Regions from separate parts of the Pectobacterium colocasium genome, predicted to be linked through region 2. Evidence: predicted binding sites of a transcription regulator. Region 2 holds the regulator's gene; the other holds the start of a gene.
The links. The regulator PurR, encoded in region 2, represses purine synthesis genes. The targets are predictions, from matches to a motif close to CANGCAAACGTTTGCNTG.
Positions count from the first base shown of each region.

Region 1: the regulator PurR is predicted to act here: its motif matches at 5,986-6,003, upstream of pyrD (quinone-dependent dihydroorotate dehydrogenase).

Region 1 covers NZ_CP084032.1:2,164,936-2,180,771, reverse strand. The annotation lists gene LCF41_RS09805 (ABC transporter ATP-binding protein) at 1-482, opposite strand, end outside; gene rlmKL (bifunctional 23S rRNA (guanine(2069)-N(7))-methyltransferase RlmK/23S rRNA (guanine(2445)-N(2))-methyltransferase RlmL) at 486-2,603, opposite strand; gene LCF41_RS09795 (YcbX family protein) at 2,713-3,816, shown strand; gene LCF41_RS09790 (cell division protein ZapC) at 3,911-4,498, opposite strand; gene pyrD (quinone-dependent dihydroorotate dehydrogenase) at 4,700-5,710, opposite strand; gene pepN (aminopeptidase N) at 6,079-8,694, opposite strand; gene pncB (nicotinate phosphoribosyltransferase) at 8,918-10,123, shown strand; gene asnS (asparagine--tRNA ligase) at 10,580-11,980, shown strand; gene LCF41_RS09765 (porin) at 12,276-13,379, shown strand; gene LCF41_RS09760 (amino acid aminotransferase) at 13,699-14,889, shown strand; gene LCF41_RS09755 (MBL fold metallo-hydrolase) at 14,967-15,614, opposite strand; gene mepK (peptidoglycan L,D-endopeptidase MepK) at 15,695-15,836, opposite strand, start outside.
Region 2 covers NZ_CP084032.1:2,838,043-2,853,878, forward strand. The annotation lists gene LCF41_RS12670 (C40 family peptidase) at 34-885, shown strand; gene cydH (cytochrome bd-I oxidase subunit CydH) at 989-1,078, opposite strand; gene purR (HTH-type transcriptional repressor PurR) at 1,456-2,481, shown strand; gene LCF41_RS12685 (class I SAM-dependent methyltransferase) at 2,683-3,552, shown strand; gene LCF41_RS12690 (riboflavin synthase subunit alpha) at 3,614-4,249, opposite strand; gene LCF41_RS12695 (MATE family efflux transporter) at 4,492-5,865, shown strand; tRNA gene LCF41_RS12700 (tRNA-Val) at 6,026-6,102, shown strand; gene uca (urea carboxylase) at 6,736-10,341, opposite strand; gene LCF41_RS12710 (hypothetical protein) at 10,492-10,632, opposite strand; gene LCF41_RS12715 (urea amidolyase associated protein UAAP2) at 10,623-11,258, opposite strand; gene LCF41_RS12720 (urea amidolyase associated protein UAAP1) at 11,270-12,004, opposite strand; gene LCF41_RS12725 (ABC transporter ATP-binding protein) at 12,018-12,809, opposite strand; gene LCF41_RS12730 (ABC transporter permease) at 12,806-13,621, opposite strand; gene LCF41_RS12735 (putative urea ABC transporter substrate-binding protein) at 13,644-14,702, opposite strand; guanidine-I (ykkC/yxkD leader) riboswitch at 14,762-14,863, opposite strand; gene LCF41_RS12740 (DUF3861 domain-containing protein) at 15,124-15,390, shown strand; gene katG (catalase/peroxidase HPI) at 15,441-15,836, opposite strand, start outside.

The DNA.
Region 1 (15,836 bases), 670 kb from region 2:
CAGCCGCCGGAAAGTGACGCCAGCGGCGCATCAGCGGACAGGCCAAGCTGTTCCAGCACTTCGTGAATGCGACTTTCCAATTGCCACAAACCCTGATGCTCCAGAACGTCCTGTAACTTAGCCAGTTGATTCAGGTTCTTTTCGCTCGGGTCGCTTTCTACCAAACGCAGCATGGCGTGATAATTTTTCAGGTAGTCAGCCTGTGCAGCGACCCCTTCGGCGACAAAATCAAAGACGCTGCCCGCGACATCACGGGGAGGATCCTGTTGTAAACGTGCAACAATCAGATCCTGTTCATAGGTAATGCGGCCATCATCCAGCGGAATCTCTTTGGCCAGAATTTTCAGCAGGGTTGATTTGCCCGCACCGTTGCGCCCAACCAGACAAACGCGCTCATTCTCTTCGATATGGAGTTCGGTGTTATCCAACAGCGGTGCATCGCTGAACGACAGCCACGCACCTGAAACACTGATTAAAGACATCGGTTACTTTTCCTCACCGGCGTGCGTCAGCAGCCAGCAGTTATGAATTTGACGATTACGGGCAAAATCCTGTGACTGGGTCTGCGCGGTGATTTCTTTCGCGCTCAGCCCCAGCGCGGCCAAACCAGCGCTATCCATCTGGAAGCCACGTTTATTATTCGAGAACATGATGGTGCCGCCACGACGCAGCAGACGTTTGAGATCCTTCATCAGCGCCAGATGATCGCGCTGGACATCAAACGATTCTTCCATCCGTTTTGAGTTAGAAAAGGTCGGCGGGTCGATGAAGATCACATCAAACTGTTCATTCGCATTATGCAACCATGACAGGCAATCCGCCTGAATCAGGCGGTGCTGACGTCCGGTCAGGCCATTCACCCGCAGGTTTTTCTCCGCCCATTCCAGATAGGTACGTGACATATCGACAGTGGTCGTTGAACGTGCGCCGCCCAATCCGGCGTGTACGCTCGCCGTGCCGGTGTAGGCAAACAGATTGAGAAAATCTTTGCCACGGCTCATCTCACCCAGCATTTTACGGGCGATACGGTGATCGAGGAACAAACCGGTATCGAGGTAATCGGTCAGGTTGACCCACAGCTTGGCGCCAAACTCTTCCATCAGCAGGAAGTCGCCTTTCTGCGCCAGCTTCTCATACTGGTTTTTGCCTTTCTGACGTTCACGCGTTTTCAGCACCAAACGGTTTGACGGCAATTCCAGCACGCTCAGCGTCGCGTTAATAACATCAAACAGGCGCTGACGGGCTTTTTGCGCATCAACGGTTTTCGGTGGCGCGTACTCTTGTACAACCACCCAACTGCCATAGCGGTCAACCGCCACATTATATTCAGGCAAATCGGCATCATAGAGGCGATAGCATTCAATACCCTGCTGACCCGCCCATTTCTCCAGCTTACGCAGGTTCTTACGCAGGCGGTTGGCAAAATCTTCCGCGATTTGCCCTGCGGATGCACTTTGCGTTTCTGCCAGTTGATAATTTTTCTGTACGCAGTCTAACGGGCCATTTTTCGCCTTGAATTGGCGTTCAGCACGCAGTTGCAGACAGCTCAACAGCTCCGGCGACGCACTGAACAGCGAGAGCTGCCAGCCGCCAAAATCACTTTTCATTTTACGACCAAGCATATTATGCAGGGCAATCAGTGCGGGTTCACTTTCCAGACGCTCACCGTAAGGCGGGTTACTGATGACCGTACCTTTAGGGCCTTCCGGCAACGGGTTATGGAGCTGTGCCGCATCTTTTACACCGAAAGAAATCAGTTCAGCTACGCCTGCACGACGTGCATTGGCCTTAGCGATATCAATCACCCGGCGGTCATTATCCGATCCGAAGAAGCGTGAGGTCGTTGCCTGCAAGCCTTGACGGGCGCGCACTTGTGCTTCCGCCGTCACCTCGCGCCAGAGTTCGGCGTCGTGTTTTAACCAGGCGTTAAATCCCCAGTGCGTACGGTGTAAACCGGGTGCACGATCGGCAGCTATCATCGCCGCTTCGATCAGCAACGTCCCGGAACCACACATCGGGTCGACCAACGGCGTGCCGTTTTGCCAGCCGGAACGTAACACAATCGCCGCAGCCAGATTTTCTTTCAGCGGTGCCAGCCCCGCGAGATCGCGGTAGCCACGTTGATGCAACCCTTCGCCGCTTAAATCCAGCGAGACACTCGCTGTATCACGCTGTAAAAAGACGTTAATACGAATATCCGGCTGCTGCTTTGCCACATCGGGCCGCTGTCCGGTTTTGCGCGTAAAGCTATCCACAATCGCATCTTTGACTTTTAACGCGCCGTACTGGCTGTTGCGGATATCTTCATTGGTGCCGGTAAAATGGACGGCAAAGGTTTTATCGATGCTGAAAACCGCTGACCAGTCAATCGCCTGCACGCCCAGATACAAATCCAGGTCGCTGTGTACCTTGAATTCATTCAGCGGTAGCAGAATGCGCGACGCCAGACGGCTCCACAGCAGGCTCTGGTACATCAGGCGGTTATCACCCTCAAAATGGACACCACCCTGCACCACTGTACAGGACTGCGCACCCAATGATTCGAGTTCGCTTTTTAATAACTCTTCCAGTCCCCGCGCCGTGCTGGCAAACAAAGCATTCATGTCGTCACTATCACCAAAAATAGATTCATAAAAGAAATTGAGGCGCATTATAGCTAATCCGAGACGCTTGTCATAAAGTTGCCGTTTTACTTTGGCGAGGAACAGGTCAGTGATTGGCGTAACGCGGCTTTATATTCATCCGGTAAAATCAATGCGAGGGCTACAACTGTCCCACGCGATGGCATCTGTCAGCGGGTTGGCGAACGATCGTGCCTTTATGATTACCGAACTTGATGGAACCTTTATTACCGCTCGCCAGTATCCACAAATGGTGTTGTTTACACCGGCGCTGCTGCCGGACGGGCTGTTTATTGCCGCGCCGGATGGCCAAACCGCCACCATACGTTTTGCCGACTTCACCGCAGCACCGCAGCCGACAGAGGTGTGGGGAACGCACTTTACGGCACTCGTCGCTCCTGATTCCATCAATGTCTGGTTAAGCCACTATTTTCAGCGCGCCGTCCAACTGCGCTGGGTGGGCAATGAACCGTCGAGACGGGTTAAGCATTATCCAGAAGTGCCTTTGGCATTTGCTGACGGCTATCCGTTTCTGTTAATCAATGACGCCTCATTTCAGGCGTTACGCCAGCGTTGCCCCGCCGGCATTAAAATCGAGCAATTTCGCCCCAATCTGGTGGTGACAGGCGCGGACGCCTTTGCCGAAGATAGCTGGAAGACTATTCGTATTGGCGAGGTTATTTTTGACGTCGTCAAACCCTGTAGCCGCTGTATTTTCACCACCGTCAGCATCGAACGTGGCCGTAAGCACCCATCAGGAGAACCGCTGGCAACGCTGCAATCGTTCCGCACTGCGGAAAACGGCGACGTTGATTTTGGACAAAATCTGGTCGCCAGAAATACGGGCATCATTCGCGTAGGTGACACGCTGGAAGTCTTAGCCACCAAACCGCCACGTCCTTACGGTTCAGGTCAGGTGGTCGAAAGCCTTGCGGTTCCCGAAAAAAGTGAACAGGCTGTCACCCTTCACTATCAGGGAAAAATATTACAAGGGAACAATCAGCAGATTTTGCTGGAGCAGTTGGAGCAACAGGGCATTCGCGTCCCCTATTCTTGCCGGGCAGGACTATGCGGGTGCTGTAAATTGACGTTAGTCAGCGGGGAGGTTTCCGCACTGAAGCAAAGCGCTATCAAAGGAAACGGCGAAATTCTTAGCTGTAGCTGTATTCCGCAGAGTGACCTTCATTTGCAATAGAAAAGCATCTGTACTGCAATAACCTCTGTACTGTAATAACCAAAGACAAGCCAACGCACATGCAGCGTGAAGTATGACGGGTATAGCCGAGGGTTTAGACGACCTTGGCGTACTCAAATGCCGACGTGCCTTCACCCAATGTGGTTTCCCACTCAACGCTATTCTGCACAGCGGCAGGCATTAATCTGTCGTGCATGATTTTTATGGCATCACCCAACCCCATCGCCTTCCCATTTAATGACAGTTGTTCTTGCGCCAGCAAGCAGAGACAGGCTTTATCTCCTGCTTCCGCCACCAGAAAACAGGCCGTTTCATGGGTCTCAGTGAGCTGTACCTGCACAATATCCCCCGCCTGCGGCGAATGGGTCACAGCATCCGGCTGTTGGATGAAGTGCCAGCTTTTCGGCATTAACGGTTTGAGGAATCGGGTCGCCACCAGCGCGTTCAAGACTAATTCGCCTTGAAGGTCGCGGTGCAACGCCGCTCTCTGGCATTTGTCGTTATAAGTAAAAAATAACGCGGCGTCGTCAACGCAGAAAGCACATTCATTGAAAGCATCCGGCGTTAACATTTTAGAGGGAAAACGAGAACGGAATAACATGCCGTTAGCCAGATCCAACATCAGGCGATCGTGTTCGGTATCAAAATACCAGCGCCAGTTATCGTCAGGTTTTAACTTCATATTATTTACCCTTCGTCTTCACAGTAGAAATATCAGAAATGGCTGATTGTGTTTTCTTACACTTCATTAAGTGTTCATCGACATAAACGTCGCGGTAAGAAAATCAGACATCGGTTGATAGATTATTTACGCAAACGGATAAAATATAGACTAGCTGGGGGGATAAATAAACCCCCAGCTAAAAATGAAAGGAATGTCGGATTAAATATGTGTAACGATATCTTTAATCAGACGAGGACCGTGGAAAATAAAGCCAGAATATATCTGTACCAGCGATGCACCAGCCGCCATTTTTTCACGTGCGGCGACCAAAGAATCAATTCCGCCAACGCCAATAATCGGTAAACGTCCGGCTAATTCCTGTGACAAACGGCGGATAATTTCCGTGCTGCTGGTCTGCAATGGACGACCGCTTAATCCCCCGGTCTGCCCACAGTGGTTTAATCCCTGAATCAGTTTTCTATCAAGCGTGGTATTCGTGGCAATCACCCCGTCGATGTTATGCCGAACCAGACTATCGGCAATTTGGATCAATTCTTCTTCAGAAAGATCCGGCGCGATCTTTACCGCCACGGGGACATATTTCTGATGTCTCTCTTTTAATTCCGCCTGCTTGTTCTTTATCGCCAGCAAAAGATCGTCCAGCGCTTCACCATATTGCAGGCTGCGTAACCCCGGCGTATTGGGTGACGAAATATTGATCGCGATATAGCCAGCGTGGGGATAAACCTTATCCATGCAGATCAAATAATCGTCTTTACCTTGCTCAACCGGCGTATCTTTATTCTTGCCGATGTTGATCCCTAATACACCGCCAAAGCGCGTTTGCTTTACATTCTCAACCAGATAATCCACGCCTTTATTATTGAAACCCATCCGGTTAATCAACCCTTCCGCTTCCACTACGCGGAATAATCTCGGCTTATCATTACCAGATTGTGGGCGCGGCGTTACCGTCCCTACTTCAATAAAACCAAACCCCATTGCGCCTAATGCATCAATACATTCGCCGTCTTTATCTAATCCCGCCGCCAGACCAAGTGGGTTTTTAAAAGATAATCCCATGCAGGTAACCGGCTTAGTCGGAACAGACTGACGGACGAGAAATTCAAAAGGCGTGTTGGTAATACGGCGTAATTGTTGGAAGGTCAGCTCATGTGCACGCTCTGGATCGAGCTGAAACAGGGCTTTTTTGATAACGGGATAGAACATATTGTCTCCTGAGATCCCTATCGCAAAGGTATCTTGCCTACGCTGAAAGTAAGCAATAGTGGATTAGCGCTTGATAATAACGTTACGTCACGCTGTGGTAAGGGATAGATCGTAAAGACGCTGCAAGTACATCCCTGTAAGCTCGAGCCGCGCCATCCCTGGCGCGGACGCTTTACTCTTCTATCCCCTACCACCGTTATCATTCCGCAAAAAATAATCGTCACAATCTAAGATTATGAATTCACGGTCGGTGATGGTAGTGCCATCTCTGCGGAAAGTAAAACGTTTGCGGAAGTGAGAAATGGCATAAGAGAGAATGCCACACCCGGCAGGATACCGCGTGTGGCTGTGCTAATAGCGTGGCAGGATTAGTCTTGCAGTGCCTTGCTGATCTTCTCGAACAAATCACCGGACAGATTTTCCAACGTCTTCAGTTGCTCCAGCGCCTGACGCATTTGCGCCTGACGTTTAGCATCATAGCGTTTCAGGCGGATCAACGGTTCGATCACCCGAGCCGCGACCTGCGGATTGCGGGTGTTCAGATCGCTCAGAATCTCCGTCAGGAAGCGATAACCACTGCCGTCTTCAGCATGGAAAGCCGACGGATTAGCGGCCGCAAACGCCCCTACCAGCGAACGAAGACGGTTAGGGTTATTCAGGCTAAATGAACGGTGTTGCAGCAACTCACGCACGCGGGTCAGCACATCGGCGGCCGGGCTAGTGGCTTGCAGCACAAACCATTTATCCATAACCAAACCATCCTGATGCCAGCGGTTGTCAAACTGCGTCAGCAATTCATCACGCACTGGCAACTGTGCCTCAACCGCCGCCGACAGCGCGGCCAGCGAATCAGTCATGTTATCCGCCTGACGGAACTGCGCCTGCACCAGTTTATTCGCCTGCGCTTCATCGCTAAATGCCAGATAATGCAGGCAGACGTTGCGCAGCGCACGTTTACCCATATCCGCGTGCTCGATGCGATACTGTGGTGCCTGATTGGCGTGATACACCGCCAGCCACTCATCCGCCATCTCTTTCGCTATTGTGCGCGTCATGCTCTCACGTACAGCGGCGATCGCCGTCGGATCGATGACGTCAAACAGCTCGGCAATCTCATTTTCGCTTGGTAATGTCAGAATCTGAGAGGCCAGCATCGGATCCAGTTTTTCATCCAGCAGTACGCCACGGAAAGCATCGACGACATGCATCGGCACGGAAAGCGGCTGCTTCTGCTGATAACGGGAAACGTTCAGACGGATATAGTTAGCCAACAGGCTCTGTGCTGCATCCCACCGTGAGAACGCATTGCTCGCATGACGCATCAGGAACGTCAGCTGTTCATCGCTCCAGGCATAGTTCAGTTTTACTGGCGCAGAAAACTCACGTAATAAAGAAGGAATCGGACGGCAAGGCACCTGATCGAAAATGAACGTTTGCTCGGATTCGGTGACATTAAGCACCGACGCCAGCAGTTGGCCGTCTTTCTGTAACGGAATCACCTGCCCTTGCGGATCGTACAGTTCGATATCCAGCGGAATGTGCAGCGGCAGTTTGGCTTGTTTATCGGCACCAACGGGCGTCATTTGGCTCACGCTCAGCAGATATTGTTGCGTCTGCGGATCGTAGTCATCACGCACGGTCAGCACCGGCGTACCTGACTGGCTGTACCAACGGCGGAACTGCGTGAGATCGACACCGGAGGCGTCTTCCATTGCCTGCACAAAGTCATCACAGGTTGCCGCACTGCCGTCATGACGCTCAAAATACAGACGAATACCTGCCTGGAAACCGTCTTCACCTAATAAGGTGTGCATCATGCGGATCACTTCCGATCCCTTTTCATAGACCGTCAGCGTGTAGAAGTTATTCATCTCGATCACCTGATCGGGACGAATCGGATGCGACATCGGGCTGGCATCTTCGGCAAACTGCGCGCCGCGCATGACACGCACATTATCAATACGATTCACCGGACGCGATCCCAGATCGGAACTGAACTCCTGATCGCGGAACACCGTCAGCCCTTCTTTCAGGCTAAGCTGGAACCAGTCGCGGCAGGTCACGCGGTTACCCGTCCAGTTGTGGAAATATTCATGGCCGATCACCGCTTCAATGTTCAGATAATCTTTATCCGTCGCAGTTTCTGCCTTGGCCAGCACGTATTTAGAGTTGAATACGTTCAGCCCTTTATTTTCCATCGCCCCCATGTTGAAGAAATCAACAGCAACGATCATATAAATGTCGAGATCGTATTCCAGGCCAAAGCGCTCTTCGTCCCACTTCATCGCATTCTTCAACGAAGTCATCGCCCAGCCGGCACGATCGAGATTGCCACGGTCAACGTACAGCTCCAACGCCACATCACGGCCAGAACGTGTCGTGAAACGATCCTGAAGGACATCAAAATCGCCGGCAACCAGCGCGAACAGGTAGGCCGGTTTCGGGAATGGATCCTGCCACTCAATCCAATGGCGGCCGCCTTCCAGCTCCCCTTGCGCCATGCGGTTGCCGTTAGAGAGTAAATAAGGATAGCGTGCTTTATCCGCCGTAATGCGCGTAGTGAATTTTGCCAGCACATCCGGCCGGTCAAGATAGTAGGTAATATGACGGAAACCTTCGGCCTCACACTGCGTACACAGGGCTTCACCGGATTGATATAGCCCTTCCAGCGCGCTATTGGCGATGGGATTGATTTCCGTTTCGATGCTGAGCGTAAAACGCGCAGGGAGTTGCGTCAGGATCAGGCCATCGTCCTGCTGCTGATAATGTGTCCACGGCTGCCCATCAACGCTCAGCCCGATCAGAACCAGCCCTTCCCCATCCAGCTTCAACGGCGCGCCAGCCTCCCCTTGCAACACCACCTGACTCACGGCTTTTACGCGCGTTTTCTCGGCATGGAGATCGAAATCCAGTGCAATATCGGTAATGGTATAATCCGGCGCACGGTAGTCATGGCGATATTTTATTTGCGGCTGTTGATTCATATAAAGTTTCCACCTCGTCATAAGCATCAAAGATCAAGTCTAAGCCTGTTATCTTAATGTTACCACGACAAAATAATGAGGATAATCATCGTACCGTGGTTCGCGCCCGCACGTCTCGCTATGTTGTCGTAATGTAATAAACGGATAATCAAGGTATACTGGCCGGACATTGCTGATTGTCCCGATGGTGGATATGCATCTTACGAGGATGCTGTAACGCATTATGACTTTGCACACTTCCCCGATTCTACACGCATTGCTGGATACCGACGCCTACAAGCTGCACATGCAACAGGCGGTGTATCATCACTATTATGATGTTGACGTTGCAGCTGAATTTCGCTGCCGCGGTGATGAGTTATTAGGCGTTTACGCCGACGAAATAGCCCATCAGGTCGATCTGATGCGCTTCTTGTCATTAAGTGATGACGAGTTTACCTATCTTTCTTCTCTGCCGTTCTTTAAGCCGGATTACCTGCACTGGCTGCGAGGCTTTCGCTTTAATCCGCGGCAGGTTTCGATCAAGAATAACGCTGGCAAGCTGGATATCCGCATCACCGGACCGTGGCGTGAAGTGATTTTGTGGGAAGTTCCCCTGTTGGCGGTCATCAGTGAAGTCGTGCATCGGCATCGCTCGCCCGACGTCACAACCGAGCAGGCTCTCGCCCGACTCTCCGCCTCGCTGGAGAGCTTCCGCCAAAACAGCGCGGATGTGGATCTCAGTCGCTTCAAGCTGATGGATTTCGGCACGCGTCGGCGTTTCTCTCGTGATGTCCAGCAGACGATTGTGACGGCACTGCAAGCTGATTTCCCTTACCTCATCGGCACCAGTAATTACGATCTGGCACGCCGTTTGGGTATCACACCGGTCGGCACACAGGCGCACGAGTGGTTTCAGGCTCATCAGCAAATCAGCCCAACACTGGCCAACAGCCAGCGCGCCGCACTGCAAATGTGGCTGCATGAATATCCCTCGCATTTAGGCATCGCATTAACCGACTGCATCACCATGGACGCCTTCCTGCGTGATTTCGATTTGCCGTTCGCTGAAGCCTATCAGGGGCTGCGTCACGATTCCGGCGATCCGGTCGATTGGGGAGAGAAAGCCATTGCACATTATCAGCGCCTGAATATCGACCCAATGAGCAAAACGCTGGTCTTCTCCGACAATCTGAATCTGGATAAAGCGCTGACGCTGTACCGTCATTTCGGGCAACGCGTGAATCTGGTGTTTGGTATCGGCACGCGCCTGACATGCGATATCCCCGGCGTGAAACCGCTGAATATCGTCATCAAACTGGTGGAATGCAACGGCAAACCGGTGGCAAAGCTCTCCGATAGTCCGGGTAAAACCATCTGCCAGGATCAGAACTTCGTGTGTGAGTTACGCAAAGCGTTTGACCTGCCTCGTGTGAAAAAGGCCAGTTAAGCTTTCCCGTATACCCTAAATAATTCGAGTTTCAGGACAAAACGAGTTCGTTTTGAATAACGCGAAGCGTTAGCCCTTTAGGGCGATGCTCATTTATGAGCATCGTAACGCGGCAAGAGAGGGAATCCCGACGAGCTTACTTAAGTAAGTGATTCGGGTGACTGACAAATCTGCCAGAGGCAGATTTGAACGCTGCTTGCAGCGGCCCCAACGGGGCGAGGTACACGTTAGTGTGCCGAGTAGCGTAGCCAACGCACATGCAACTTGAAGTATGACGGGTATTTGACCAACTTTGCAGCAGATTCACTGTGATACGCGAAAACTTCGCGCCATTCCGGTGATTTCTGCTTGTGTCCTGTTGCATCGCAAGTAACATAGCAAATGGCTCGGATTGGGCCATTTGGCGTTTTAACCACGATATATTTCTTAAACACGATTAATTAAAGAGAGAATTTTATGAGCGTAGTGCCTGTAGTCGATGTACTGCAAGGCCGTGTCGCCGTTGACAGCGAAGTCACCGTGCGCGGCTGGGTACGTACCCGGAGAGATTCTAAAGCCGGTATCTCCTTTATCGCCGTTTATGACGGCTCCTGCTTTAATCCGTTACAGGCTGTCGTTAATAATAATCTCTCCAATTATCAGGATGACGTACTGCGCCTGACCACCGGTTGCTCCGTAGAAATCACCGGTAACGTCGTCGCCTCTCCGGGTGAAGGACAGAGCTTCGAGCTGCAAGCCACCCACGTCAACGTCGTCGGCTGGGTTGACGATCCCGATACTTACCCGATGGCGGCAAAGCGTCACAGTATCGAATACCTGCGTGAAGTGGCGCATTTGCGTCCACGCACCAACCTGATCGGTGCCGTTGCGCGCGTTCGCCATACGCTGGCACAGGCCATTCACCGTTTCTTCCATGAGAACGGCTACTTCTGGGTATCTACCCCGCTGATTACCGCATCCGATACCGAAGGTGCGGGTGAAATGTTCCGCGTTTCTACCCTCGATCTGGAAAATCTGCCGCGTACTGAACAAGGCAAAGTGGATTTCAGCGAAGATTTCTTCGGCAAAGAAGCGTTCCTGACCGTATCTGGCCAGTTGAATGGCGAAACTTACGCCTGTGCGCTGTCCAATGTGTACACCTTTGGCCCAACGTTCCGCGCGGAAAACTCAAACACCAGCCGCCATCTGGCTGAGTTTTGGATGATCGAACCGGAAGTTGCTTTCGCCACGCTGGATGATGTAGCCGGTCTGGCTGAAAACCTGCTGAAATATGTTTTCCAGGCCGTACTGAACGAGCGTGCCGATGATATGGCGTTCTTTGCCGAGCGCGTCGATAAAGAAGCTATCACCCGTCTGGAAAAATTCGTCAGCTCCGATTTCGCTCAGGTGGATTACACCGATGCCGTCGAAATCCTGCTGAACTGCGGAAAACAGTTCGAGAACCCGGTTTACTGGGGTGTTGACCTCTCCTCCGAACATGAGCGTTATCTGGCGGAGCAGCACTTCAAAGCACCGGTTGTGGTTAAAAACTACCCGAAAGACATCAAAGCTTTCTATATGCGTATGAATGACGACGGTAAAACCGTTGCCGCGATGGATGTTCTGGCACCGGGCATCGGTGAAATCATCGGCGGCTCTCAGCGTGAAGAGCGTCTGGCGCAGTTGGATAGCCGTCTGGAAGAGATGGGTCTGAATAAAGAAGACTACTGGTGGTATCGCGATTTACGTCGTTACGGCACCATTCCCCATTCCGGTTTCGGTTTAGGTTTTGAACGACTGATTGCCTATGTTACCGGTGTACAAAATGTGCGCGATGTGATTCCTTTCCCGCGCACACCGAGGAACGCCAGTTTCTAAATAAAAATTTAATATAAGTAAAACAAATATGTAGAAAAGAAGAGTCGGGTTTTCCGGCTCTTTTTTTTTAATTTTTGTTATGTCTCACAAAGTTCCCTGAAATTTACATTTAGACACACATTATTTCCATTTATTACGTGATTACGAAGTTTGTAGCATCTTTAGGGTGGATTAACGGACGTGTGAATGGAAAACTGCGTTCAGACACAGGAAGACACCAAACTTTCAGGAATAGTTCCGTAAAGAATTATTTATGGCAGTGGCAGGTGTCTAAATAACACCAATGAGGGTAATAATGATGAAACGCAACATTCTTGCAGTAGTAATCCCAGCTCTGTTAGTCGCGGGCACCGCCAACGCAGCAGAAGTTTATAACAAAGACGGCAACAAGCTGGATCTGACTGGTAAAGTTACTGCTAAACACCTGTTTTCTGATGACAAGAATAACAATGGTGATGACACCTATGCTCGTCTGGGCTTCAAGGGTGAAACTCAAATCGCGAGTGGCTTGACTGGCTTTGGTCGTTATGAAGCGCAATTTGCGGGCAACAAAGAAGAAGGGCAAAGCACCAGAACGCGTTATGCGTTTGCCGGCCTGAAATTCGCTGATTACGGTTCTTTCGATTATGGCCGTAATCTGGGCATTGCATACGATGGTATCGCTTATACTGACGTTCTTCCTGAATGGGGTGGCGATCAGTCTAACTCCGATAACTTCCTGACTGGCCGTTCTACTGGTGTTGCTACTTACCGTAACGCTAATTTCTTCGGTCTGGTTGATGGTTGGAATTTTGCTGTTCAATACCAAGGTAAAAACGATTCTGATACCTTGAACGAAGGTAACACTCGTAAACTGTCTCGTCAGAATGGCGACGGCTGGGGTATTTCTTCCTCTTACACATCAGATATCGGTTTAGGTGTTGTTGGTTCTTACGCTGCAATTAACCGTACTGCTGATCAAAATGCTACCATTACAGGTAAAGGTAAAAAAGCAGAAGCTTGGGCTACTGGCCTGAAATATGATGCAAACAGCATCTATTTAGCAGCAACATATGGCGAGTACCGCAATGTCAGTTTCATTGAAGATATCCCGGTTACCGGCGGTACAATCGACACATTCGCTGACAAAACTGAAATTTTTGAAGCCGTCGCTCAATACAATTTTGATTTTGGTCTGACACCTTCTCTGGGCTACGTTCAAGCTAAGGCAAAATCATCTAACGGCGCAGCTAGTGTGAATGACTATATCAATAAATATGTTAGCTTGGGTGCAACCTATGCATTCAACAAAAACATGTCTGTTTACACTGAATACGACATCAACCTGATCAAGTCTGACAATGTTTACGGCATCAACGACGACGATAAAGTTGCTCTTGGCCTGACTTACCAGTTCTAAGTTGGCATCGCATAACGTAACGAGTTAATCGTTCGTCTTGCATGAAAAGACAGAGCTTCGGTTCTGTCTTTTTTATTGAGTGCCAGATAACCCTCCTTCGGTGTCCTCACTAGCAATGTTGAAAAACGCTTACCGCGTTTTTTTGGTTCCAGCTTTACGCCACGCTGCGCCAATTATTCTCGTCTAACCAGTCTTTTATTTCGTCTCTTTCCTCCTCCCTGTTATTTCCCTTTCTTTTTGACATCAACGGTTGGCAAAGCCTTTTACTGACGGTACTCTGAGAATTCTTATTTCATCTCAGTTATGGAACATTCTGGCAATGTTTGAAAATATCTCTGCCGCACCGGCCGATCCTATTCTCGGGCTGACCGATCTTTTCCGCGCCGATGACCGCGCGAATAAAATCAATCTGGGTATTGGTGTCTATAAAGATGAAACCGGCAAAACGCCGGTTCTGACCAGCGTCAAAAAAGCAGAACAGTATCTGCTGGAAAATGAAACCACCAAAAATTATCTGGGCATTGACGGTCTGCCAGCATTCGGTCAGCGCACGCAGGAGCTATTGTTTGGCAAGCAGAACGCCATCATTGCAGACAAACGTGCCCGTACAGCGCAAACCCCAGGCGGAACGGGCGCGTTGCGCGTAGCAGCCGATTTCATTGCCAATCAGACGTCTGCAAAACGCATTTGGATCAGTAATCCAACCTGGCCAAACCACAACAACGTCTTCTCTGCCGTCGGTTTGGAAGTGTGCCAATATGACTACTACGATGCAGCGAACCACGCGCTGGATTTTGATGGCTTGCTAAACAGCCTGAACGCTGCCCAAGCGGGTGACGTGGTGCTGTTCCACGGCTGTTGCCATAACCCAACCGGTATCGACCCTACCGCTGAGCAATGGGCTACGCTGGCTGAACTGTCAGTAGCGAAAGGCTGGTTGCCGCTGTTTGACTTCGCCTATCAGGGCTTTGCGCGCGGTTTGGAAGAAGATGCGGAAGGCCTGCGACTCTTCGCCGCGCAGCACGATGAGCTGATCGTATGCAGTTCGTACTCTAAAAACTTCGGTTTGTACAATGAGCGCGTCGGTGCCTGTACGCTGGTTGCTGCCGATGCCGCAACGGCAGATAAAGCATTCAGCCAGGTGAAAGCCGCTATTCGCGCAAACTACTCTAACCCTCCGTCACACGGTGCGACCGTTGTAGCGACCATTCTGGGCAACGACGCCCTGAAGACCATTTGGGAGCAGGAATTGACGGCGATGCGTGAGCGCATCCAACGCATGCGTCAGCTGTTCGTGAACACCTTGCAGGAAAAAGGCGCGCAGCAGGATTTCTCCTTCATCATCGACCAGAATGGAATGTTCTCATTCAGCGGTTTGACTAAAGAGCAGGTTCTGCGTCTGCGTGACGAATTCGGCGTTTATGCGGTGAACTCTGGCCGTATCAACGTTGCAGGAATGACGCCGGAAAACATGGCACCGCTCTGCGAAGCGATTGTTGCCGTACTCTGATGCATTTAGCGATCAAAAAAGCCGACACAAGTGTCGGCTTTTTTATTTCTGTTCTTTACTGATAAAGGGAGCTGAAATTACCAAATCGCCGCATCTTCACGCAGGAAAGGATTGGTTTTACGCTCATGTCCTAAGTTCGACATCGGGCCGTGCCCCGGAATAAACGTCACATCGTCACCCAGCGGTAGCAGTTTATTTTTGATAGACGCAATCAGCGCCTGATGATTCCCCTGTGGGAAATCGGTGCGACCCACGCCGCCGTTAAAAATAACATCGCCCACCTGTGCCAGACGCGATTCCGCATCAAAGAAAACAATATGGCCGGGGGTATGACCAGGGCAATGAAAAACGGCCAGCGTTGTCTCCCCCACCGTCACTTCATCCCCTTCCTGTAACCAACGTGATGGCGTCAGCGGTGCACACTCTTCCAGACCAAACATCCGGCTTTGTGCAGGTAACCCTTCCAGCCAGAATGCATCTTCAATCTGCGGGCCAATAATCGCGACCTGATAGTGTTCAGCCAATTCGGCAGCCGCGCCCACATGATCCAAATGACCATGTGTTAACAGAATCTGCTTAACCGAAATCCCTGCGTCCGCAACGGCACGTTTAATTTTCTCTGCATCACCACCGGGATCGACAATCGCCGCGTCATTCGTTTTTTCACACCATAACAACGTGCAGTTCTGGCTAAATGCCGTCACTGGGACAATTTGATATTTCATATCACTCCATGTTGAATAAACTGAGCGGCTCGCGATGTCTTCGCGAGCCGAATCAAAAAAGTGTAGCGCTGCGTAGCGAATTACCAGGTGCGGACTGGGCCGGTATCGATGTGAACGAAATCGCTACGTGGGTAGTAGCCCACCCCACCTGCACGCATCTTCATCGCTGCTTTACGAATGTTAGCCAGTTGAACGCCTTCAATATGGAAATCCATCGCCTGC
Region 2 (15,836 bases):
GCGAGTTAAGGATTATGTTCGGTCACTTTTATTATGCGCTTGTTTATTACTCTTTTTATATTATTTTTCAGCAATCTGTCCCTGAACGTCGTTCAGGCTGCACCGCATACCCCGCATTCTGCGCCAAAGAAAAGCGCCGTTGAAGAAACCAATAAGAAAAGCCGTCAAACAAAGGGTAATGCGAAGTCACCGACACCGATCAAAAGCAAAAAACCAGAACCTACCGCGGTCAGCACGAAAACCAAACCTCGCAGCGTAAACAAATCAACAGAAAAAAAACCGTCACGGACGCAAAGCAGCACGCCCGCACTCGTGAAAAAGAATCTCAAAAAGCTGAAGCCTGAAGAAGAAAAGCAGACAACCGCACAGGCCAGAGTCAAAACCGGGCTGAAGAAAACGACGGTCAAGGGAAAAGCGGAGAAAAATCCGGCGCCTACAGAAAAAGGTATGGCGCTGAGCGCGGCGCATAAAAAGCGTTATCAACATGCCAAAACGACAGCAATGAATAAGTTGATGAGCCAAATAGGCAAGCCTTACCACTGGGGCGGCTCATCTCCTTTTACCGGATTCGACTGTAGCGGACTGGTCTATTACGCGTACAAAGACGTCGTTAAGATCCAGATTCCACGTACCGCCAATGAAATGTATCACCTGCGTGATGCCGCTCCGATTAAAAAGAGCGAGCTGGAAAGTGGCGATCTGGTCTTCTTCCGCATCAACAATCGCGGTGCCGCCGATCATGTCGGCGTTTATCTGGGAGAAGGGAAATTTATCCAGTCGCCGCGTACCGGTTCAGATATTCGTATCAGCAAACTGAGTGAAGATTATTGGCAGGAGCACTACGTTGGCGCGCGTCGCGTAGTAACGCCACAGACAATTCGTTGAGAAATGGATTCGGCATCGAAGAAGAAGAATGATTCAGACACGTTTTATGTAGCTGTAGCATAAACGTGTCTGAATACGGAAATCACACAGAGGCATCGTTCGGTTAGTTCAGCACCGCAACAAAACTGAACACAATGATCATCGCCAGTGCGCCAACCGTTGTCAGCAAAGACATCTTCAGATCTGTATCCATAAACCACTCCTTATTAACGAACAAATTTTATCTGAAAGAGGAAACCGCCCTTTACTGCGAACCCATCCAGGCGGTTAAAACCACAAACAATAGGGTTATTACGATTCTTTCATAATTTTAGTGAAAAATCTCGGACCAATGCATCACTAATAGTATAAATTAGCCCTTTCCCTTTCATGATAAATCGGACACAATCCGCTGTTTATGAAAGCGCTGCGTATCGGTCGAAAAACGTCAACCCAGATCCCTTCGGTATAACATTCGGCATTCTCCTTCTGAAATTCTGTTTTTTAGCTTAGAAGAAGAACTTTAAACGTAGGCAAACGATTAACAATATACTTACGTCTGTAACAGGTAAGTTCAGGAGTCATTTTTAGATGGCAACGATTAAAGATGTGGCAAAACGTGCTGGCGTTTCCACCACAACCGTATCGCACGTGATCAATAAAACACGTTTCGTCGCCGAAGAGACTAAGGCAGCCGTCAGGGCGGCAATCAAAGAATTGCACTATTCGCCCAGCGCCGTCGCACGCAGCCTCAAAGTTAACCACACTAAATCAATCGGTTTGCTGGCTACATCCAGCGAAGCCCCCTATTTCGCCGAGATCATCGAAGCCGTCGAAAACAGCTGCTATGCCAAAGGCTACACGCTGGTGCTGTGTAATTCGCATAACGACATCGGTAAACAGCGCGCTTATCTCTCCATGCTGGCGCAAAAACGTGTGGACGGCTTACTGGTGATGTGTGCCGAATATCCACCTGAGCTGCTGGCAATGCTGGAAGACTATCGCAGCATCCCGATGGTCGTGATGGACTGGGGCCAGATGCATAGCGACTTTACCGATACGATTATCGATAACGCCTTTGAAGGCGGTTATATGGCAGGCCGCTACCTGATCGAACGCGGCCATCGGGATATCGGCGCCATTCCCGGTATTCAAGAACGTAATACTGGCAGCGGGCGCTACCTCGGCTTTTTAAAAGCGCTGAAGGAAGCAGACATCACCGTACGCGAGGAATGGGTGGTTCAGGGCGATTTCGAGCCGGAATCCGGTTACAAAGCCATGCATCAGATTCTCGCGCAGAAACAACGACCAACGGCCGTATTCTGCGGTGGCGATATCATGGCGATGGGTGCCATCTGTGCGGCAGACGAACTGGGTCTGCGCGTGCCGCAGGATATTTCGGTGATCGGGTATGACAACGTGCGCCACGCGCGTTTCTTTACGCCGGCGCTGACCACCATTCATCAGCCGAAAGAGCGTCTTGGGCAGTCCGCCTTCGCGATGTTGCTGGATCGCATTACCAGTAAGCGGGAAGATGCACATGTCATTGAAGTCCATCCGACGTTAATTGAACGTCGTTCTGTGGCAGACGGCCCTTACCTCGACTATCGCCGCTAAGCGCGACGACACGATACAGACAACTTTCTTATTCCTGTCCGCTTCCCTCTCTGCTTCAGCCAATTTTCTTGTATGCTGGCTGAAGTAGTTCTAAATTTAATACCGCGTTTCATTTTCTCTGGTGACAGCCGATACGTCGGCTGCGATAAGTGCTGTCCAGGTATGTTTTACGATACTTTTACATAAAGTTAAGGAGACATGATGGGTTTACCTTATACAGAAGAATGGGATGACGATATCGCGCCCTGGTTCCACATCGTGCAGGACATGTTGGATGTCGCCGATATCACCATCAACGGCTCTCGCCCTTTTGACATCCGCGTGACCCATCCTGGTTTTTTTAAACGTGTTCTGCGCGAAGGATCGCTGGGGCTGGGAGAGAGCTATATGGAGGGCTGGTGGGAATGTGAACGACTGGATATATTTTCCCATCGCGTCCTGCGTGCAGGGCTGGAAACGAAGTTGCCCCGCCGTCTGCACGATCTTACGCGAGTCGCCCTCTCACGTGTCATGAATCCGCAATCCCGCAGACGCGCTCAGATTGTTGGCAAGGCACATTACGATTTAGGCAATGACCTCTTTACCCTGATGCTGGATCCTTACATGCAATACTCCTGTGCTTACTGGAAACAAGCACAGACGCTGGAACAGGCGCAGGAAGATAAACTCGCGATGATCTGCGAAAAGCTCCAGCTCAAATCGGGAATGACGCTGCTGGACATCGGTTGCGGCTGGGGCGGGCTTGCCGAATTCGCCGCACGCCACTACGGTGTGTCAGTTTATGGCGTCACCATTTCCAGAGAACAGCAGATGCTGGCACAACAGCGTTGTCAGAGTCTGAATGTCACGATTGATCTACAAGATTATCGCGATCTCGATCAGCAATTTGACCGCGTGGTGTCGGTAGGCATGTTTGAACACGTCGGACCGCGCAACTATGACCGCTTCCGCCGGATGTTCAGCTACTACCTGAACCTCTGTGCTGGAGCCTTCAGAGCAAGAACACTCCAGCTCTGGCAAGTGGTATTCAGTCTGGATGGGATCGAAGGAGGAGTACGTGTTTCACGCTAGCAGAAGAGAAAAAACCGGACGACGCTGTTCGTCCGGTTTACAGAATCAGGCAACGCAGAAATTACTCTTCTTTGCTCTGGTCGTTCGCCTGCTTGCTCGCCAACACACGCTCAACGGTATCCACTACGGCCTGGGTCTGCGGATCGATTTCAATATTGATGCGATTCCCCAGGCGTTTCTGCCCCAGCGTAGTCCGGTTCAACGTTTCGGGGATTAAATGCACGCAGAAGCGCCCACGAGTTACTTCCCCTACCGTCAGGCTGATGCCATCAATCCCGACAAAGCCTTTATGCAGCACGTATTTCATCAGCGCGTCATCTGCCAGACGGAACCAAATCTGATGGTTATTCTCTGAAACCTGAATCTTCACCACTTCCGCCGTACACATAATATGGCCCGACATGACGTGCCCGCCGATCTCGTCACCGAACTTCGCGGCACGCTCAATATTCACGACATCGCCTTCATGAATATCGCCCAGATTCGTTAATCGCAGCGTTTCTTTTATGAGATCGAAGCTGACACGATCGCCGTCAATAGCGGTTACCGTCAGGCAGCAGCCGTTGTGCGCCACCGAGGCACCAGGTACAAGTCCGGGCAGCAGGTCGGGCGGGAGTTGAACGACATGCGTACGGAAATTGGATTTTTCTTCAATCGACACCACCGGCGCGGTGCCCTGCACAATACCGGTAAACATACGGTTTGCCTCTTAAAAACAAAGAAATGATTTTGTGCAGTGTGCCCGATATTTCGCGGAAAACCAAACCGGAATACTGCACACCGCATGGTCATCGAAACCGTAGCGTAACAAAAAGAATATATTCTCTTCCATGCTGGTTTACTTTCGTTAAGTCGTTACAATGACTCTCTCTTTATCCCGATCTGTTTCTTATATCTAAATTATTTATTCCGCCGTCAAGTCATTCAAGGAAGGTATCCGTGCAACAGTATCTGACAGAAGCGCGTAAATTATCAGCGCTTGCTGTTCCTGTCATTATTGCGCAAGTGTCTCAAACATCGATGGGTGTCGTTGACACCGTCATGGCTGGTGCCTATAGCGCCACCGATATGGCCGCCGTTGCTGTAGGAACATCAATCTGGCTACCCGCCATTCTTTTTGGTCACGGTCTGCTGTTGGCGCTGACGCCCGTTGTCGCACAGCTCAACGGTTCCGGCCGACGCGATCGCATCTCGCATCAGGTGCGACAAGCTTTTTTCCTGGCCGCTATTATTTCTGTATTTACGATGCTGGTGCTGTATCAGGGGGAATATGCCATTAACCTGATGAGCGACGATTCACCAGAGCTGGCGGCAAAGGCCATTGGCTACCTGCATGCGCTGCTGTGGGGCGTACCTGGCTATCTGTTCTATCAGGTTTTGCGCTGCCAGTGTGAAGGGCTGTCCAAAACCTACCCCGGCATGATGATTGGGTTCATCGGGTTATTAATCAATATCCCGATCAACTATGTCTTTATCCACGGTAAATTTGGCATGCCCGAACTGGGCGGCGTAGGCTGCGGCGTCGCTACCGCATCGGTTTACTGGATCATGATGCTGTTGATGATGGCCTACACCCGACGCGCCTCCTGGCTACGCGACATCCGCCTGCATCGTCCAGCATTCCGCCCAGACGTTGCCGTACTCAAACGCCTCTTTGGTCTCGGTTTACCTATCGCGTTGGCGCTGCTTTTCGAGGTCACGCTGTTTGCCGTCGTGGCGCTGTTGGTGCTACCGCTGGGCGTCGTCGATGTGGCCGGTCACCAGATCGCGCTGAATTTCAGTTCGCTGATGTTCGTCCTTCCGCTGTCGGTTGGCGTCGCCACCACCATTCGCGTCGGACATCGGTTAGGGGAAGGTTCGGTCGATAACGCCCGCATTGCCGCGCATACTGGCATCATGGCCGGCGTGGCGCTAGCCAGCTGTACGGCCATTTTCACCACGCTGCTGCGTGAGCCTATTGCGCTGCTCTACAATCAGGATCCGTTGGTGGTGGCAATGGCGTCTCAGCTCATGCTGTTGGCGGCCGTTTATCAAATCTCCGATGCCGTTCAGGCTATCGGCAGTGGCGTATTGCGCGGCTATAAAGATACCCGGTCGATTTTCTATATTACGTTCACCGCGTACTGGGTGCTGGGTTTACCGAGCGGCTATATTCTGGCCTTGACGGATATCGTCGTACCGCGCATGGGGCCTGCGGGTTTCTGGTGTGGCTTCATTATTGGCCTGACGGCAGCGGCCGTGATGATGGTGACGCGGATTCGTTTTCTTCAGCACCAGCCTGTCGCACAGATTTTAGCGCGCGCGGCTCGCTAGATAACGTTTTATCCATTTTGAGTCGAAAAAAACGACACAATGGATACAACCCCAGCAATCGCGCTGGCAAGAGCACAAAATTGCATTTTTCCTCTTGCCAGTTTTCCCCTTGCTCGCTACTATTCGCCTCGCTGTCACACAGGCAGCACGGTATATTAATGCGTTCATAGCTCAGTTGGTTAGAGCACCACCTTGACATGGTGGGGGTCGTTGGTTCGAGTCCAATTGAACGCACCATTTTCCGCTTTCTACACGTTTTACTTTCCAGTATTTCTTACTGAAAATAATCGGCGATATCCTCTGAAGTAACTGCATTTATTCTCTCCACGTAAGATCGATTTCGTTCTGGCTATCCTCACGGTCGCGACACCTATTTGTTCTGACTCAAAGCAACGTATTGAACTTCCTCAGGTTTGTATAGACGCCCCAGCCGTTATGATAAAATCCTTCCGCGAAAATAATATTGAAAGAGTAAATTGCAATGGATTGGTTAAAAGATTACATACCACTGCTCCTCATTGGTGGTGGGATATGGGAAATTTGTCACGTCTATAACGGACTCAAATCTGGCGTGTTAGTCGAGAGAATTAATAGAAAAGACGTGACATTTCATCGTGGCGAATTTTGGTTTAGTTTTTGGATCGGCTTTCATATTATTTTTTCAATAGGCACGTTCGTCGTTAGCCTCTTTCTCATCAGAAAATATTTGCTCCTCCCTGATTGGCTGCAACCGTATGTCTCTCACTTTTATTTGCTCTGATAACCATTAGCCTCAACAACATATCCATGTGACTCTGCATGGTGTTCAAACTTGCCATAGGTAATGTCACGCCAGAGTGTCACTCTGGCGTAAAAGCATGCGCGCCACTGTTATTCCGCCAGCGACTCGATCACCACCACACACTGTCCGGCGCGTACAGATGCACCGGGCTGGCAGCGAATATCCCGCACCGTACCGCGCTGTGGCGACACAATCGGGATTTCCATTTTCATGGATTCGAGAATCATCAGCGTTTCGCCCGCGGCTACCGTCTTGCCGATCTCCGTCGTCACCTGCCAGAGATTGCCGGAAATCGGGCTTTCTACGCCGACCTGTCCCGGCAGGATCGGCGCGTCGTTCGCGTCCTCAATCACCACGTCAACGCTATCCGTCACCGATTGACCGGCAATACGCCAGCGCTCGCGCTCCGCCTCAAACGCCGCTCGCTGGTGCACGCGAAATGCCTCGATGTCTTCCGCTTCCCGCGACAGGAAATCCTGATAGGCGCTTAACGCCAGCTCGCTTTGCTCGATCCGCAGCGGATAGCGCCCCAGCGGGAAATCCCGCCGAATGGATAACAACTCATCGGCCGACACCGGATAGAAGCGAATTTGGTCAAAGAATCGCAGCAGCCACGGTTTGCCATCAAATGCGTCAACGCCGCGATAGCGATCCCACATTTGCAGCGTACGACCAACAAACTGATAGCCCCCCGGCCCTTCCATGCCGTAAACGCACAAGTAAGCACCGCCGATGCCCACCGAGTTTTCCGCCGTCCAGGTGCGCGCCGGATTATATTTGGTGGTGACTAACCGATGGCGCGGATCCAGCGGCGTTGCCACCGGTGCGCCGAGGTAAACATCGCCCAGCCCCATCACCAGATAACTGGCGTCAAAGACGGTTCGGTAAACCTCATCGAGATTCTCCAACTCGTTAATACGACGGATAAATTCAAGATTGCTCGGGCACCAGGGCGCATCACGGCGTACCGTGGTCATGTATTTTTCGATCGCCAGTTGGCAGGCGGGATCGTCCCAGGACAGCGGCAAATAAACCACCCGCGACGGCACGGTCAGATTCTGCTGTGTGCAAACGTCCTGCCATAGCATGGACAGCACGTCCAACAGGTGCGATAGCGAAAGTACCTCAGGGCGATAATGTACCTGTAACGAACGAATCCCCGGCGTCACGTCAATAATGCCATCAAGCGCCAGTTGCTCCAGCGCCAGCATCAGCGCATGGACGCGGAAACGCAGCGCGACATCCAGTTCTGCCGCCCCCACTTCCAGCAGTAAGTGGGTATCGCCGGATAACCGTGCAACCAACCGCTTATCCGCTTCCCCGCTATCCAACACTACCGGGGAAATCAGTGCGGCAGGCGACCAGTCAATCACGATCGGGGCAAGCTGGTCTACCTCAGCCTGGCGTGCCTGCGCCAGCGCGCGCGCCGTGGAGAGCTCGACGGGAATAAAGCGTACGCGGTCACCGGCGTTGAGCTGCCCCAGCGCCCACAAATCGGCCTCGATCACCGTCACCGGACAGACGAAACCTCCCAGACTCGGGCCATCCGGCCCCAGAATAACCGGCATGTCACCGGTGAAATCCACCGCGCCGATGGCATACGGGTTGTCGTGAATATTCGACGGGTGCAGCCCCGCCTCACCACCGCTGTCGCGTACCCATTCCGGTTTCGGCCCAATCAAGCGCACGCCCGTGCGGCTGGAGTTAAAATGCACTTCCCATTCGGTGGTGAGAAAGGTGTCCATATAGGCAGGCGTGAAATAGTCCGGTGCCGCATGCGGGCCGTAGATGACGCGCAGTTCACGTACCGCGGACAACGTGGTGCGCAACGCGTCCGGCAGCCTATCGCCGGTACGTCTATCAGCCAGCAGCGCGAGGTGCAATACATCGCCCGCCCGCAGCGCCCTGCCCGCATGGCCGCCAAATTGCCCCAGCGTGAAGGTGCTTTTACTGCCGAGATACTCCGGCACATCGACCCCGCCGCGCAGGCAAAGATAGCTGCGTACCCCTTGCGCATTCGCCGTCCCTAACCGCAACGTGGCCCCCGCAGGTATCGCAAAGACAGTATCCATCAGAACGGGTTGCCCATCCAAGTCGATAGCGAGAGACGCACCGGTGACCGCCGCTACCGCATCCGTATTAAAACGCAGCGTCGGCCCGTTCATTGTGATCTCCAGGGCGGCCACTCCCGCCGGATTCCCTACCAGACGGTTACCTAAACGTAATGCGCGATCGTCCATCGGCCCCGACGGTGGTACGCCGACCGCCCAGTATCCGAGGCGTCCGGGATAATCCTGTACGGTGGTCTGCGTACCCGCGCTCACCACTTCGCAGGTTGTCGCCTGATAGATCAGCGCATCCAGACAACGCGTCCACGGCTGGCCGCTGGCAAACGGCTCTGCCGCCAGAATCTGACGCAGATAGTCACGGTTGTGTTCCACGCCGTAGAGTCGCGTATCCGCCAGCGCCCGATCCAGCCCGGCCATCGCCTGCTCGCGGGTGGGGGCATAGGCGATGATCTTCGCCAGCATCGGGTCGAAAAACGGGGGGATCTCACACCCTGCGCTCACCCAAGTGTCGATGCGCAGGCGATGATCCTCTGCGGCAGGAAACGCGACTTGCGTCAGTAACCCCGGCGAAGGCTGGAACTGTTTGCCCGGATCTTCCGCGTACAGGCGCGCCTGTATCGCATGCCCCTGAGGGTTCAGACCCACAGCCAAGTCGCGCAGTGGTGGTAAATCCCCTGCGGCCAGTTCGATCATCCAGCGCACCAGATCCACACCCCAGACCTGTTCCGTTACACCGTGCTCTACCTGTAAGCGCGTATTGACTTCAAGAAAGTAAAAACGATCCGTCGCGCTGTCATAAACGAATTCCACCGTCCCAGCACTGCGATAATTCACCGCCTGAGCCAAACTGATTGCCGCCGCGCACAGCGCGTCAGCGACGCCGTCCGGCAGATTGGGTGCAGGCGTTTCTTCAATCACCTTCTGGTTGCGACGCTGTACCGAGCAGTCCCGAACGCCCAGCGCCAGTACATCTCCCTGACCATCACCAAAGATCTGTACCTCCAGATGTCGGGCGCGTTCGATATACTTTTCGATGAATACGCCCGCATCGCTGAAATTGTTCTGTCCCAAACGCTTTACCGTTTCAAACGCGTCGGACAGTTCCGTGGCGCTATAGCAAACGCGCATCCCGATCCCCCCACCTCCGGCTGTGCTTTTAAGCATGACCGGATAGCCGATCGCTTCCGCCGCACGGAGGGCCGCATCAAGATTTTCCAGCAGTTCGGTGCCTTCCAACAGCGGTACGTTGTGCTGCTTCGCCAACGCGCGCGCCGTATGTTTTAAGCCAAATACTCGTAGCTGCTGTGGTGTCGGCCCGACAAAAGCGATCTGCGCCGCTTCGCAGGCTTCGGCAAACGCGGCATTCTCGGACAGAAAACCATAGCCGGGATGGATGGCCTGCGCGCCGCTGCGCCGAGCCGCAGAGAGAATTTTTTCTACATCCAGATAGGTGTACGCCGCCGCGCCCTCCCCCAGGCTAATGGCTTCATCGGCGTCCTGAATATGCAGGCTACTGATATCGGCATCAGAATAGACTGCGACGCCATGGACGTTCATCTCGCGCAGCGAACGCAGAATACGGCACGCAATTGCGCCACGGTTGGCAATCAGAAGTTTGTCGAACATACGCTAGACTCATGCAAGGGCGGGTCGTCCCACCAAAATGCGATCCGCATGATGGTCGTCCATCACGCTAACAGTCAGGTGCTGCTGAAACAGCGGGTAAAACGGGTCATGCTGAAACAGATAGAACTGAAACAGGCTATCGAGTCGGTATCACGGGGCGTTGTCCGTTCGGGCGTTAGCCGACGGCAGGTAATAGCGATTTGCCCGAGCCTCCATCGCGCTCACCAGCCACGCTTTCACTCGCTGCCAGCGCGTACGTTTCTCATCGCCGCGATCCGACATCAATTCCATATCAGCACCTCCGCTGGCGTCGGGTTCCAGCCATTACACGGGTTATTCAACTGCGGGCAGTTGGAAATCAGCACGATGACGTCCGTTTCAGCGCGCAGCTCCACATATTTCCCCGGTGCAGAAATGCCGTCCTCAAAAGTCAGCCCACCTTCCGCCGTTACTGGCACGTTCATAAAGAAGTTGATGTTTGCACTAATGTCTTTTTTATTCAGGCGACCATCGTGCAGGCAGGCACAGAGAAAGTTATCGCGACAGCTATGCATGTAGCGTCGGTCGAGCGCATAGCGCACGGTGTTGCTCTCCTGCGCACAGGCTCCGCCCAACGTGTCATGGCGACCGCAGGTGTCGGCGACAATCGTCAGCAGCGGGTTGCCAAGGTTGGAATACAGCACGCTGCCCGTCGTCAGGTAGACGCTATTCTGGCGACGCAGCGTGCGTTGTGGATCATAGCGTTCACGCGGATCATCGACGCGATAGAACAGCGTATCCACCGCCTGATTGCCTTCCAAATCCAGCAGCCGCAGCGTCTGCCCCTGCTTCACTTCAAACAGATAGGGTTCTCCGGCAGGAATCACATGGCGGAATACCGCGTCCTCGGCCGTTTTATTGCTGGCAATTAACGTCATGTCCGGCCTCCTTACAGGCAAAAGCGTTCGGTATTGTGAAACGCGCGTGCATTTTCCTCACGGAACGCACGGCAGTACGCAGCGACATCCTCGCCTTCCGCCCGGCTCCAGGTGAGTGCAATCGGGCGCGGTGCATACGTCGGGTTAGGATCCATCGGGTGTTGCAGGGCGGTCAGCACCACCAGCGTATCCATCGGCGCATACAGCTCGATGTAGTCCCCCGCCTGAGAATGATTGGCGTGAAAATGAAACTGCCCCTGCGCATCCGCGGTGATTTTGCTGAACAGGTTGATGGTCATCAGCAGATCTTGCAGATTGAGATTCCATTTCCCCATCTCGACCAGCAGGTTATCCATGCCATTACGGAAAAAACCGTTGCGCAATTCCTGATAACGCCCCTGCCCGTATTTCTCCTGCACTTCCTGTGCATTGAGCACACCGCCGAAGCTGTCGTGCCAGCCGCAGGTATCGGTAATGATTGCCGCCAGCACGCGTCCCATATCGGAATAGAGGCAGTGCCCAGCCGTTAATTTGGCGGTATGTTGCCCTTTCAGGGTATCCGGCAGGTTCAGGCGTTCGCTGGTCTGGTGCGCGTTAAACAGCAGCAGGCCAACATTGCCGCCGCCTTCCAGATCTTCGATACGCAGAATCTGTCCACGTTTGAGAATGAAGGAGGTATGGCCTCCGCCCGGCACTATTTCTTCATCAAATGTTGTTCGGCCTGTCGATGTCTGTATCGCTGTCATAACCGAAAGCTCCTTAAATGGGGGATGTCGCCACGCTGACTGCAGGAGGCACTAGCGTCAGCGCACGCTGGCGCGTAGCGAGACGCTCCTGATTAAGCGGGATGTCATAGGTAATACGTGCGCCATAGGCTTCCGGCGCATGCGGGTCGACGCGCACTTTGTCGAACACCAGCAAACGCGTGCCGAGATGGAAACCTTCCGGCAAATCGTGGGTGACCATAAAGACCGTTAAGCGAGTTTCTCGCCACAGCTCCAGCAGCAGCGTGTGCATATCGCCGCGAATACCCGGATCCAGCGCTCCAAACGGTTCATCGAGCAGCAGGATGCGCGGCTGGACAATAAACGCCTGCGCAATCGCAAGCCGTTGCTGCATGCCGCCAGAAAGCTGGTTCGGGTATTTGTGCATGGAATGTCCCAGCCCGACGCGCTCCAGCATCCGCGCGGCACGGTCTCGCGCCGCCTGCTTACGCGCTCCAAACAGCCTGCCGAGCCAAGGGGAACGCGGGATCTCCAGCCCAATCACCACGTTTTCCAGCACGGTTAAATGTGGGAAAACCGAATAGCGCTGAAACACCACGCCGCGGCTGGCATCCGGTTCAGCGGGCAGCTGCTTCCCTTCAAGCCGTACTTCACCACGACTGGGCGTTTCTTGCCCCAGCAGCAGGCGCAGAAAGGTGGATTTACCGCAGCCGGATGCCCCAACCATCGTGCAAAACTCCCCTTCCTCAACGTTCAGGTTGAGCCGTTCCAGCACAACGTGGTCGCCGTATTCCTGCCAGATGTTATCGATCTCGATAAAACTCATGCTTTGCTTTCCTCTGACCACGGGAACCAGCGGCGATGCAGCCACCGCAGCGCCCTATCCATGAGCCATGCCAGCAGCGTGATCCACACGACGTAAGGCAGAATCACGTCCATCGCCAGATAGCGGCGTACCAGAAAGATGCGGTAACCGAGTCCTGCCGTTGCCGAAATCGCTTCGGCAGAAATCAGAAACAGCCACGCCGCGCCCAGCAGCAGTCGCAGTGAAATCAACAGCCGCGACAACAGCTGCGGCAGAATGACCCGCAGCACCACGACCCAACTGTTCGCCCCCAGCGTCTGCGCTTTAATCAACGTTTCCTGCGGTATGTTGCGAGCGCGCTGTTCGAGGTCGCGCGCCAGCATCGGCGTAATCCCAATCACGATCAGCATCACTTTCGAGAGTTCATCCAGCCCGAAAACGATGAAGAGAATGGGCAAAATCGCCAGCGGCGGAATCATCGACAGTACGGTCATCAGCGGCGAGAGCGACGCGCGAAACAGCGGGAAAGCCCCGGCCGCAATCCCGAACAGCAGGCTCAACAGGCTGGCGATCCCCAGCCCCAGCGCGAGACGCACCAGACTGGCCTGCGTATCCAGCCAGAACAGGTAATCGCCGCTGCGTTTGTCCTCGGTCAGTGCCATGCGCTGAATCGCCTCGGCCATTTGCCCGAGACTCGGCAGAAGTTTGTCATTGGGGTTAGCCTCCAGCCGCAATGCCGACCCGATGAGGTACAGCACCAGCAGCACGACAAACGGCAGCAGGACCAGCAACAGCCGTCCGCCCCTGCTGGGGTAGCGATTGATCAAGCGCACGATAGTCTCTCCAGTTTGCGGGTCAGAGTTTGTTCTCTGCGGCCAGACGCACGAAGGTGTCGTCAAAGCGCAGTTTCACATTGGCGCTGTCACCCTGCGTAATCTGTCCGGGGAACGTCATGCCAATAAAATCCGCGCTCTGTGCGCCTGCACCAAGCAACCCTTTATCAAAGGAGAAATCCGCCACGCGCTTCATGGTGTTAGGGAGATCCGGGCTGGTCAGAAATGCCAGATTGTCCTGTGGGGAATAAAACAGATGGGTGGTTTTTAACTGCGCCTGATAGCCCGCTAAATCGGTGCCGGAGGCGGCAGCCATTGACTCCAGCGCGGGTTTATCGCCTGCCTTCATCAGCGTCATCATTTCAAACCAGGCACCGGCCAGCGCTTTGCCCAATACTGGATTGTCCTGTAACGTCTGCGTGTTCACGACCATCATGTCGATCAGCTCACCGGGGATCTGGCCGGACTGAAAGACCTCCGTGGTGTCCGGCTGGCTTTTAATCGCAGACAGTTGCGGGTTCCAGGCGACGGCAGCCTGCACGCTGCGGGTGGCGAAGGCGGCGACAATATCAGCATCCGACGTATTGACGACCGTGACATCTCGCTCCCGCAATCCGGCTTTTTCCAGACCGCGCACCAGCAGATAATGCGAGACGGAGAGTTCAGGCAGGTTGACCTTCATCCCGCGTAAATCGCTCAGGGTTTTCCCTTTGCCTTTGAGCACAATGCCATCGTTGCCCGCCGAGAAACTGCCGAGCAGCAGCGCCGTAGTATCCACACCGCCCGCAGCCGGAATGGTCAGCGCATCCATGTTGGTCATCGTGCAACCGTCAAACTGTCCGGCGGTATATTGGTTGATCGACTCGACGTAGTCGTTAAGCTGCGTGACCTTAATCTTGATGCCGTACTTGTCGGCCCATTTATCGATAATGCCCTGCGTGCCGATGAACCCCCACGGCATCCATCCGGCATAGATCGTCCAGCACACGTTGAATTGCGTTTTAGGCGCAGCCTGAGAAGGGAAGCTCAGCAACGCTGAGAGACTGAGGACGCAAACGCCCAGTAAACGAGATAGGTTCATGCCAGACCTCCGGTTGAGTAGGAAAAAAGCGGGAACAGCGCGACACCATGGGTGTTGCTGTCTCCCGGGCTTTTGTCCCGCCGTGTAACCTCAACTGGAGGTCGCCAGCTCTCGGACCAGACATCCATATGGTATGGATCGGAACCCTAGCCAGCTATTCAGGTTGTTCAGCGCCATGCGTGGTGCTGTCCCGAATAGAGAAAAGCAAAATGCATGCCAGTACCGAAAAGCACAGTACAGCTGTCGTTTCTATGGATAATCTAGGGAGAATTATGCGGGGAAGCGCGCTATCTCGGTGCAGTAGCACAGCAAGTGCGCTTCACGGCAGTGCAGTGAGGGTTAACGGATACGAGACTTAGCGTGCAGAACAATTCGCCGTTATTTTTTCCAGCAGCGCGCTAAACGTGGCTTGTTCGTCAAGATTACGGTGGAAGAAAAAGCAGAGCCGCAGCGCACGCTGTCGTTTGAATGCTCGATTCACGATGACTTGTTCAAGATACTGGAAAAAGTCGATGGCAAGATGGATATGACGCCGGAACAGACGCAGGCTTTTCTGGTGGGGCTGAAGCTATTTAGTGAAGTGATGATGCAGAATAGAAAGCACCCGTTGTTTAAGGAATTTGCCGCCCCGTTCAGGGAATTTATGCTTAATCTCAAGAAGCAGGGATCCACAAAGGGGCAGCAGTAAAAAATGATGCTCCCCGTGCTCTATAGCGCCTGCACGGAGAGCGCTACGCCTTACTCTGCCAGATCGAAGCGATCCGCATTCATCACTTTCACCCAGGCGGCAACAAAGTCATTCACAAACTTCTCTTTATTGTCGTCCTGTGCGTACAGCTCGGCGTAAGAACGCAGAATGGAATTAGACCCAAAGACCAGATCCAGACGCGTCGCTGTCCATTTGACTTCACCCGTTTTACGATCGCGGATTTCATACAGGTCTTTACGGTATGGCTTCCAGGTGTATTTCATGTCGGTCAGGTTGGCGAAGAAATCATTCGTCAGCGCCCCTTCACGATGGGTAAATACGCCATGCTTCGTGCCGCCGTAGTTGGTTCCCAGCACACGCAGCCCACCAACCAGCACCGTCATCTCTTTCGCCGTTAACCCCATCAGTTGGGTGCGATCGAGCAT